Regions from separate parts of the Paenibacillus sp. MER 99-2 genome, predicted to be linked through region 1. Evidence: riboswitches for the same ligand, from Rfam matches in the RefSeq annotation. Region 1 holds a riboswitch; each other region holds the start of a gene.
The links. A riboswitch is a leader RNA that binds a small molecule or an ion and turns the genes downstream of it on or off. The one in region 1 is predicted to bind cobalamin.
Positions count from the first base shown of each region.

Region 1 (3,157 bases):
TCATTTGTCATTCTGTGTGTGTTTGCTTCCCTCGGGATCTGGCTAGCTGGAGGTACATTACTGTGGTGATATCGAATAAGGAAAACGAAATGCATTCGCTTGATCTCATTTTTATCCGTCATGGGTCAACGTTGTGGAATCAGGAAAAAAGATATCTTGGGCATACGGATATCGGTCTCCTGCCTGAAGCGAATCAAGAGCTTGCTCCGCTCAGGGAGCAGCTTCGTAACTTCTGTTGGAGCAAGCTTTACTCCAGTGACCTACTGCGCTGTCGGCAGACCCTCACAAATGTCGCTCCTATGCAACAGGAGCAGGCACAGCTAGATGCACGGCTCAGAGAGATTGATTTTGGGGAGTGGGAGGGCAAGACGTATGATCAACTCCAACACATTCAGCAATATCGAGACTGGATTGATGATCCACAGAGCGTGACACCACCGAAGGGGGAGTCATGGCAGGCATTTACTGCAAGGATTGATTCTTTTCTGGATACTTGCTTGTTGCACGATGCAATGTCCAAACCAGTAAAGGTTGATCTACCTCAGATTGGTATCGTGACACATGGCGGTGTGATCCGATATGCGATATCTCGCCTAATCCCTGATCTGAACTTCTGGGGTACGCAGGTTATTCCAGGCCAAGCCATTAAGGTCAGGCTGGATTACGGGGCGAGCGGATGGGTAGGAAGCCAGATGGCATTTCCTTGAATCGGCTTGTAAGGTTGTACAATATAACCTATAATCACAACAGACGTGTGACGATGCGTAGGGGTTTGATGGGTCTAATCAAGGATTAGATGCTCAACCATACGTATACAACTAATATGCTCAATTGAATGTTTAGATCATAAGCGACCAAGGGTTCCGTATGCATTGGAGTTGCATGGTTATGTGTATTCATACCATGTACGTACGCAAACGGATGAAATAGGGAAGCTGGTGTAAATCCGGCACGGTCCCGCCACTGTGAATCAGGAATAATCCTGTAAGTCAGGTTACCTGCCCTGGACGTATAGACCGGTGTTCCTTCGAGGAAAGGACAGCGTTTCGGGCAGTGTTCTGTGTATGAACAGCGCAGGTGATTCATCATGCGTAGAGCACGCCATATGCGAGACGTTATCCCTGATCCTGTTGTAAGGATTGGGGATTTTTATTGTTCCAATATGGGTTCTTCACTCTCCGATAACGTGTAAATGTTGAAGTTCAACCTTATACAGGAACATCAAGATATGAGCATTTAGTTTTTGAGCACACACAGGGTCAATAGAACAGATAGAGAAGGGGAGAATGAACAGAATGAATATCAAGAACTGGAAAAGCGTAGCGTCCCTGCTTAGTGCAGCAGCACTAGCACTGGCTTTGGCTGGATGTGGCAATGCAACAACGAATGAGGGGTCAGGAGCATCACAGCAACCTGCACAGGAACAGAGTCAAGAACAGACAACAACGGATCTCAAGACACAATATCCAATTACCGTTACAGATGCAACAGGTGAGACATTCACGTTTGAAAAGGCACCAGCCAAAATTGTATCTGTATCTCCAGCGGAGACAGAGTCGTTGTTCGCCCTTGGATTGGACGAGCAGATCGTAGGTGTATCTGATTTTGATGATTACCCTGAAGCAGCTACAACGAAGCCCAAAATGGGCGGTGTATCTAAACCGAATGAAGAGTCCATCATTGCAGCGGATGCAGACATCGTATTCACAGGCATCTCCATGAATGAAGAAGCGGTGAAGAAATTCCGTGACCTGGGGATTGTTATTTTCAAGACTGATCCAAAATCAGTAGACGATGTAGCGAACAACATTGAAACATTTGGTCAAATTACGGATACACAGGAAAAAGCACAAGAGCTCATCGCGAAGATGAAACAAGATGTAACAGATGTTACTGAAGCGGTGAAGGCGGTTAAACCGGAAGAGAAGAAGAACGTATATGTTGAATTTTCCCCGGGCTGGACAGTGGGTAAAGGTGAGTTCATGGATGAGCTGATCACACTTGCTGGAGGAAACAACGTTGCTTCTGATTTGCAAGGCTGGAACGAAATTAATGAAGAAAATATCATTGCTGCGAACCCAGATGTAATTCTGTATGCCAATGATGTCATTGATGAGAATTCCAAAACACTGGATCAAATTATCAAAGCTCGTAGCGGCTGGGATCAGATTACTGCGGTAAAAGACGATGCGGTTATCGGTCTAGATGCCAACCTACTTAGCCGTCCAGGACCACGGGTAACCGAAGGTCTGAAAGCCGTAGCTAAAGCGATCTACCCTGATCTGTTCCAATGAGTAAAAAGCTAGCGGTGTACGGGACGGCTGGGATAGGACTGCTGGTGTTGACGGTGCTGATCTGCACGGGCATTGGTTCAGTATCCTTGCCTGTCCGTGACATTGCAGGTATTCTGCTGCATCACATTCCGTGGATCGGGGATTGGATTACTCCCGATTGGAGCACAGCAGCAGAACAGATTATATGGAAGGTGCGATTCCCGCGGGTACTGCTTGCCGTGCTCGTGGGCGCCTCTCTAGCAATAGCGGGTGCTGGCTTCCAAGGGGTGCTTCGTAACCCTCTTGCAGATCCGTTTACGTTAGGCGTATCATCTGGTGCATCGGTGGGTGCAGCATTTCTGATTTTCTTCGGATTACAATATGCATTAATCGGAATCTGGACCTTGCCTTTGGTTGCGTTCCTAACCGGCGTGTTGACGCTATGGTTCGTGCTGGCACTAGCTCGTGAGGGTCGAAAAATACCAACACATAGCCTAATTCTGGCGGGCGTGGTCATGCAAAGTTTCCTAGGGGCAGTTGTCTCCTTCCTATCGACGATGTCGAAACAGACGATTAATGAAATTATATACTGGACGATGGGAAGTCTGGCACTGCGTGGGTGGTCGTATACGGCCATCCTTTTCCCATATTTTCTGCTTGGTCTGATTTTCCTCTGGAGTCGTGCACGTTCGTTGAATGTGCTTGCTCTGGGAGAGCGTCAGGCGGCTCACATTGGAGTTCAGGTGGATAGATTGAAGCTATCAGTGTTAGCGGTTGGCACGTTGCTCACAGCAGGAGCCGTATCGGTGTCAGGTGTCATCGGTTTTGTAGGCCTTGTCATTCCACATATTCTTAGGCTGATCGTAGGGCCGGACTATCGTCTG
Region 1 covers NZ_JAMAUZ010000002.1:135,607-138,763, forward strand. The annotation lists gene cbiB (adenosylcobinamide-phosphate synthase CbiB) at 1-69, shown strand, start outside; gene M3636_RS11435 (histidine phosphatase family protein) at 63-707, shown strand; cobalamin riboswitch at 867-1,020, shown strand; gene M3636_RS11440 (ABC transporter substrate-binding protein) at 1,287-2,294, shown strand; gene M3636_RS11445 (FecCD family ABC transporter permease) at 2,291-3,157, shown strand, end outside.

Region 2 (3,157 bases), on a different contig from region 1:
CCTGCGGCCTGCGGTGCATCGCCAGCCACGCCAGGCGCAGCAGGCGCCGCGTCCAGCCAGCGGCGAGCGGACTCGCCCGCGAGGGCACCGCCTACCGCGAGCCGCGTTAGCGCTTCCGCCGCCAGCTCAGCGGCGCCCGCTTGCGGCGAAGCAACCGCTGCGCGCGGCGCGGCTTCTGCCAGCGCTGACGCTGGCCGCTCGCCAGCGAGCACGGCGGTGCCGCCGCCAGCCGGGTGCGATGCCTGCGCAGCAGAGGCTCCTGCACCGGCAGGCGGCTGGCTCTGCGGAGCTGGGCCTGTTCCGGCGCTCACGCCGGGCATGGCTGGCTCCGCCTGGAGCTTCGCGGCTTGCGCTTCGCGAGCCGCGTCCGCGCCCGCTGCCTCACCGGAGGTGGCAGCGCGGGCTTCTCTTGCGCCGAGCGACCATGGCTCGGCTTCGGTGCGAAGTCGCTCATGAGGTCTGAGCGACTGTTCCGTGGTATTCAGCGTATATTTGCGCTGATACCCACGAGGAGTGACCATGAGCCCTTCGTACATCATGGTCGAAGAGTTACCGATGATCACGGTGGTCAGCATCCCGATATCATGGTTAAGCATATCCTCCAGGGTAGTCATAACAACGTCCTGACGATCCCGATAGGCGCTTTTCACCAATCCAACCGGAGTTTGGGGATCACGGTAACGAAGCAGCATTTCCTGAGTCTCGACAATTTGGCGTGTTCTGCGCCCACTGCGCGGGTTATAGAGTGCAATGACAAAGTCCGCTGACGCCGCTGCTTCGACCCGGCGAATAATCGTTTCCCATGGGGTAAGATGATCACTTAAGCTGATCGTACACGCATCATGCATCACCGGTGCACCGAGCAGCGAAGCACAGGAATTAATAGCCGATACGCCTGGAATCACTTCAACGGCAACACCGCTCTCAGGTTTCCATCCCTGCTCCATCAATACTTCGTAGACTAGACCTGCCATACCATATACACCGGCGTCACCACTGGAGATTACCGCAACAATTTTGCCCATTTCGGCCTGTCTAACCGCTTCCTGAGCCCGGCTTACTTCCTCTGTCATCCCCGTCCGCACGATCGCTTGTCCGTTCAACAACGGCCGAATAAGATCGACATACGTGTTGTAGCCGATGATAACCTCGCTCTCCTGAAGCGCCTCAAGTGCACGATTCGTAATATGTTCCATCGCGCCTGGGCCAAATCCGATGACCAGCAACTTACCTTGACCTTGCATCGCTTCTCCTCCTCCATCACCCTAAATAAACCTGCACATTCTACAATTCCGTTTTCAGCGTCTTCTATATAAATATGCTTCATCAAGCAGCGTTTTGTTCAAAAATGGATAAATGCATTCGACCAACAACGATTCTCATAATAATCTCTCAAAATCAAAAAATCCCATCCTACAATCGGATGGGATACGTATGTACGTACACTCAAGAAAACAACCACAAGACATAATGCGAAGAGCACCATCCAGTTGTTGAATACGCCAAATAAAAGGCCTACCAGGCGAACCGTCTGTCCGCCTGTTTCCTGATTATTCGTACACCACTCCTTTCCGCGAAGGGTTTGGTGACACATGCAAGGTAGGTCTCCTGGCTCTGGATCATTAGCTTCTTCTTCTGCCTTCCCCGAATGACGAGTGACATCAACCAAAAAAGAGCTTCACCATTACAGTGGCGGGACCGCTCGGGATTTGCACCCGATTCCCTGTTATCTCTTGCCTGACGCAAGAGCACCTTGCTTGTTTTCATATATGAGCATAATGTGAATAATTTGTTTTTATCATAACATCGCTTCGGAAAAAATGTCCATGTTTAAGATATGAATGTACCAGCTACCTTTCTTCTGTTTTATTCGGAGTTATTCAGGGTGTATCCACTTGAAAACAGCAAAAATCCTGACCCAAAAATGGATCAGGATAACATGTACATTTCTTATGCATGGTACGATCTTTATGCCAAAAGACCGTTTAGTGCACCTATTTTTATCGAGTGTCGCCTAAGCTTTGTCCACGTTTGCGGCAGCATAATAACGTCCTAGCTCCACAATCAGGGCACCCATCTTCTCTTCTTCGGGCACAACAAGTGCCTCAATGCCTTCTTCCCGCATCGCATTCGCCGTAACTTTACCCACAGAAGCAGGAATGACCCCTTCACGAAAGGCTTGCAGCATCTCTTCTAGCTTTCCTTGGGATGTAGCGTATGCCGTCAAAAAGCGAACCTGGGGTCCACTTGTAAAAGCTACCGCATTAACTTCATGGTTCACAATCTCATTCAATAGCAGTTCTAGTTCATGATCCTCTGGAGGGACATGGCGGTAAGGTAGCACTTGTCGAACCTCTGCACCCTGTTCTTGCAGCCAGTTTACCAGCTTTGGTGCTGTCTCACCATGTAGCTGCAATATAACCTTTTTCCCCGCAAGATCATGTGGCTCCAATTCCCGAATTAATCCATCTGTACTGCCATCATCATCCCGAACTAACGGATTCAGCTTACGTTTGCGAAGTGCATTCACCGTCTTGTATCCACGTGCTGCAATGGATGATTCAGATAAGGAGTCCAACAATTGTCCCGCAATCTCCATATCCTCCGCCATATCAAATAGCGCATCCAATCCCATACCCGTAGTCAGTACAGCCCAGTCCGGTGGATCAGAGATCCAGGATACCAGACCGTCGCGAATATTCCGATCATCCAAAAACACCGTTCCCTGTGCAGGTCGCACGAGTGGGACTCCGCCCATTTTCTCTACTAATATAGACATTTCTTTGGATTTGCGTGGTCCTGTAAGTGCTACACGTATGCCTGCCAAATGTTGAGCCATTCCAAGTTCCCCCCAGTTCGTTCAGCCGAACGTTCTTCAGTCTGACTACAGTATACAGGGTAGTTCTGTGGAGGGAAACCTCGTTCATGCCATTTGATGTATACTCAGCTATAACGTTTTTTTATGAATTGGATCAGGAAGGCTGAAGCTCTCCCGCTTGACCATCTGTACCCTCATCACTTTTTTTCTGATCTTTCGAAGTGGATTCTTTTGAATCCGACGTTTGCTTATGTCCTCCACTGCTGCCACTCTGCTTAGCCGCGGAATGTTGTCGATCTTGCTTGCGAGGGTGCAGAAACAGAAATATTAGAATCGGCA
Region 2 covers NZ_JAMAUZ010000003.1:522,600-525,756, reverse strand. The annotation lists gene cobJ (precorrin-3B C(17)-methyltransferase) at 1-1,244, opposite strand, end outside; gene M3636_RS17355 (hypothetical protein) at 1,343-1,594, opposite strand; cobalamin riboswitch at 1,582-1,771, opposite strand; gene M3636_RS17350 (uroporphyrinogen-III synthase) at 2,015-2,839, opposite strand; gene M3636_RS17345 (GerAB/ArcD/ProY family transporter) at 2,973-3,157, opposite strand, start outside.
Region 2: linked by a shared signal. The riboswitch ahead of M3636_RS17355 (hypothetical protein) and the one ahead of M3636_RS11440 (ABC transporter substrate-binding protein) in region 1 are both predicted to bind cobalamin.

Region 3 (3,157 bases), on a different contig from region 1:
ATAAATTAAAGATCATAACCGTGCCAAATATCGCGAGCCCCGGATAAATTAACAACCATGGTGCAGTCTGTAGATACCTTCTGCCTTCATTCAGCATGGCTCCCCATTCCGGTTCAGGTGGCTGTGCACCAAGTCCGAGGAAGGATAGACCTGAGATCGATAACATCATTCCGCCCACATCCATCATCGCCATGACGATCAGCGGTGAGATCATGTTGGGTAGAATTGTTCTGATGATGATCTGACTCCACCGTGCACCGCCGAAGGCGGCGGCGGCTACATACTCTTTTTGCTGTAATGAAATGACGAGACCTCTGGCAAGACGTGCATACTTCGCCCACCACACCACAGACAGAGCTACCACCGTGTTGAATAATCCTGGCCCTAACATGCCGACTACAGCAATAGCGAAGATTAACCCTGGAAAAGCCATGAGCGTATCTGTTAAACGCATTAATATGGTGTCTGTCACACCACGAGCGAATCCCGATATCATGCCAATCGTTACACCGAGTACAAAGACAATACCCGTCATCATAAAGGTGAGAAGTAATGATGTGCGCGCCCCATACAGAAGACGTGACAGAATACAGCGCCCAAGCTGGTCTGTACCCAAGGGATATTCCGTGCTAGGTGGTTGCAGCACATGGGCAAAGTTCGTTGTCAGCGGATCATGGGGTGCCAAGATTGGTGCGATCATCGCTAGAATTATCCAGCATCCGGTTAAAGATAGGATCAACGTAAACCAACGATTTTGTTTGAATATCTGCTTCATTTCGCTCATCTACACATCCACTTCCAGTCGAATCCGAGGATCCCGCAGATGCGTCCATAGATCAACAAGCAGATTCAGCGTGACGTATATCGTCGCCATCCACATGACGTACCCCTGAATCAACGGATAATCCCGTGTAAAAATGGCGTCTACGGCCATCTGACCTACACCTGGCCACACAAACAGACTCTCTACAATGGCTGCACCGCCCAATAATGTCCCGGTAGACATGCCCATCAAGGTCACAATCGGTAGTAGTGCATTTGGCAAAATGTGATGCATAATGACCTGTCTCTCCTTCACACCTCTGGATCTCGCTCCGCTCACATAGTCCTGGGACATTTCATCCAGCATAACCGCTCGAATCTGCCTGCTGTACTGTGCAATCAGCGGAACCGCCAGCGTACAGGTAGGCAGGATCAGACTATTCCATCCCGTACTCCCCATCACTGGCAGCAGCTTCAGTTGAACGCCAAATAGGAGCATGAGTAACATTCCCAACCAGAAGCTTGGCATGGAAAGCCCAGCAAAAGAGAATAAACGAATTGCATAATCCAGCCATTTATTCCGATAGATTGCCGAAAGAATTCCGAGCGGAAAAGAGATCATAATGACGATAAGCATAGCGCTGCCTGTTAGCCGTAGTGTTGCTGGTAGACGAGACAACAATATGTCCACTACAGGACGATCATACTTATAAGAGGTGCCGAAATCCCCTTGCAGTACCTGCCCCAGCCAGGTTCCATAACGCATCCAAAATGGCTGGTCTAGCCCAAGTTGAGTGCGTACCTGCATGACCAATTCGTCGGTTGGCGTGATCCCCGTGGACATCAGCATCAGCCTTGCTGGGTCTCCTGGTGACAAGTAGGTTAACAGAAAAGTCAGAAAGGTAATGCCGAACAATACAGCTACCAGTTGAACTAATCTTTTAATGATGTATCTGCTCACGCGTTCAGACGTCCTCTCTCCCAAGCTCCATCGCTCTGCAATGGAAGGTACAATCTATCCCGTTCTACCAAAAAAGCGCCCTTCTCCGTGTTACCGGTTAAGGACGCCTTAAATAGACAGATTTTCAGAAAAAATCATGCTTCTCTAAACACCTTCCTATCTCCCGTAGGTTACTAACGTGTCGTTAAATTAGGCAGGTCTCCTGGCTCCAGAATCATCGTCAGACAGCACCTTCCCGGCTTACACCAGTGGCAATACGCTGTATGACTCCTCTGTTACAGTGGCGGGACCGCGCCGGTATTACACCGGACTTCCCTATTAAGCTTTTATCCGAATCGATAAAGCACCTAATTCCACATATTCAATTGGTTTCTGTACAAGTATAGCTGGCAGACTGATAATGTTCAAAACTTTTATTACATGAAATTAAAATAATCCATCTATATGGTTAGATTAGGCTGTAATCTAGATGCTTTGGGAGATACTCCTGTTACCCGTTTGAACATCTTAGAAAATAACAGCGGATCGGTGTAACCCACTGAATGGGCTACCTCACTAATAGATAATACAGGATTTTGCAGTAGCTCAGCTGCGCGGTTGATCCGATATTCAAGGAAGAACGCCTGAAGTGACTTGCCATACCGCTCCTTGAAAAGCCCGGAGAGATAAGTACGATCCAGCCCAACAGATTGCGCGATATCTAGGATCGAGGTTTTCTGACTGTACCGGTTCTCCATATATTGTAGAGCCTGACGAATATATTCTTCCTTGGTGGACACAGGACGATCCGTCTTTTCTTCCGTCTTGGGAGAAGAAGCAATCAGCTCCGCAATTAACCGATATAACAGGCTTTGGCTAAATATATCGCCGCCTTGCCGTGACGAGGCCTGAACCATGTCAGTATACAACTGATCAAACCATATGGGGTCTTGAGCTTCAAACACAGGGTGTTCCGGACTTAGATAGGCTCGCTGCATAAATGTTTTGGCATGCACACCTCTGAATCCAAACCAAGAATACGTCCACGGATCACTTGCATCTGCCTCATAGTGGATAATCGTATCCGGGACAATGACAAATCCCTGTCCTGGTGAGAGATGGTATTCCCGGTTCTCCATCTGCACCGTGCCTCGCCCTTCATGAATGTAATGAATAATGTAGGAGTCGCGGACACCTGGTCCCCAATAATGAGATGGCTCACAGTCCTCCCATCCGAAAAATAGCAGCACCAGCTCCATCTGTGTCCAGTCTAAAGAAACCACATTCATTTCAATTCGACTCATCTCACGCACTTCCTTCCCTCAATACGCATCAATGATTGTTGTTAATATTATAACAGGTAAATGGGTCATATTATCTCTGTAAGCGACACCAAAAATGGGATTATGACATATTTAAGATAGGTTGCACCATAGTTATCCGCCTCCAATGAGC
Region 3 covers NZ_JAMAUZ010000010.1:96,886-100,042, reverse strand. The annotation lists gene nikC (nickel transporter permease) at 1-784, opposite strand, end outside; gene nikB (nickel ABC transporter permease) at 785-1,723, opposite strand; cobalamin riboswitch at 1,899-2,089, opposite strand; gene M3636_RS26060 (AraC family transcriptional regulator) at 2,164-3,006, opposite strand.
Region 3: linked by a shared signal. The riboswitch ahead of nikB (nickel ABC transporter permease) and the one ahead of M3636_RS11440 (ABC transporter substrate-binding protein) in region 1 are both predicted to bind cobalamin.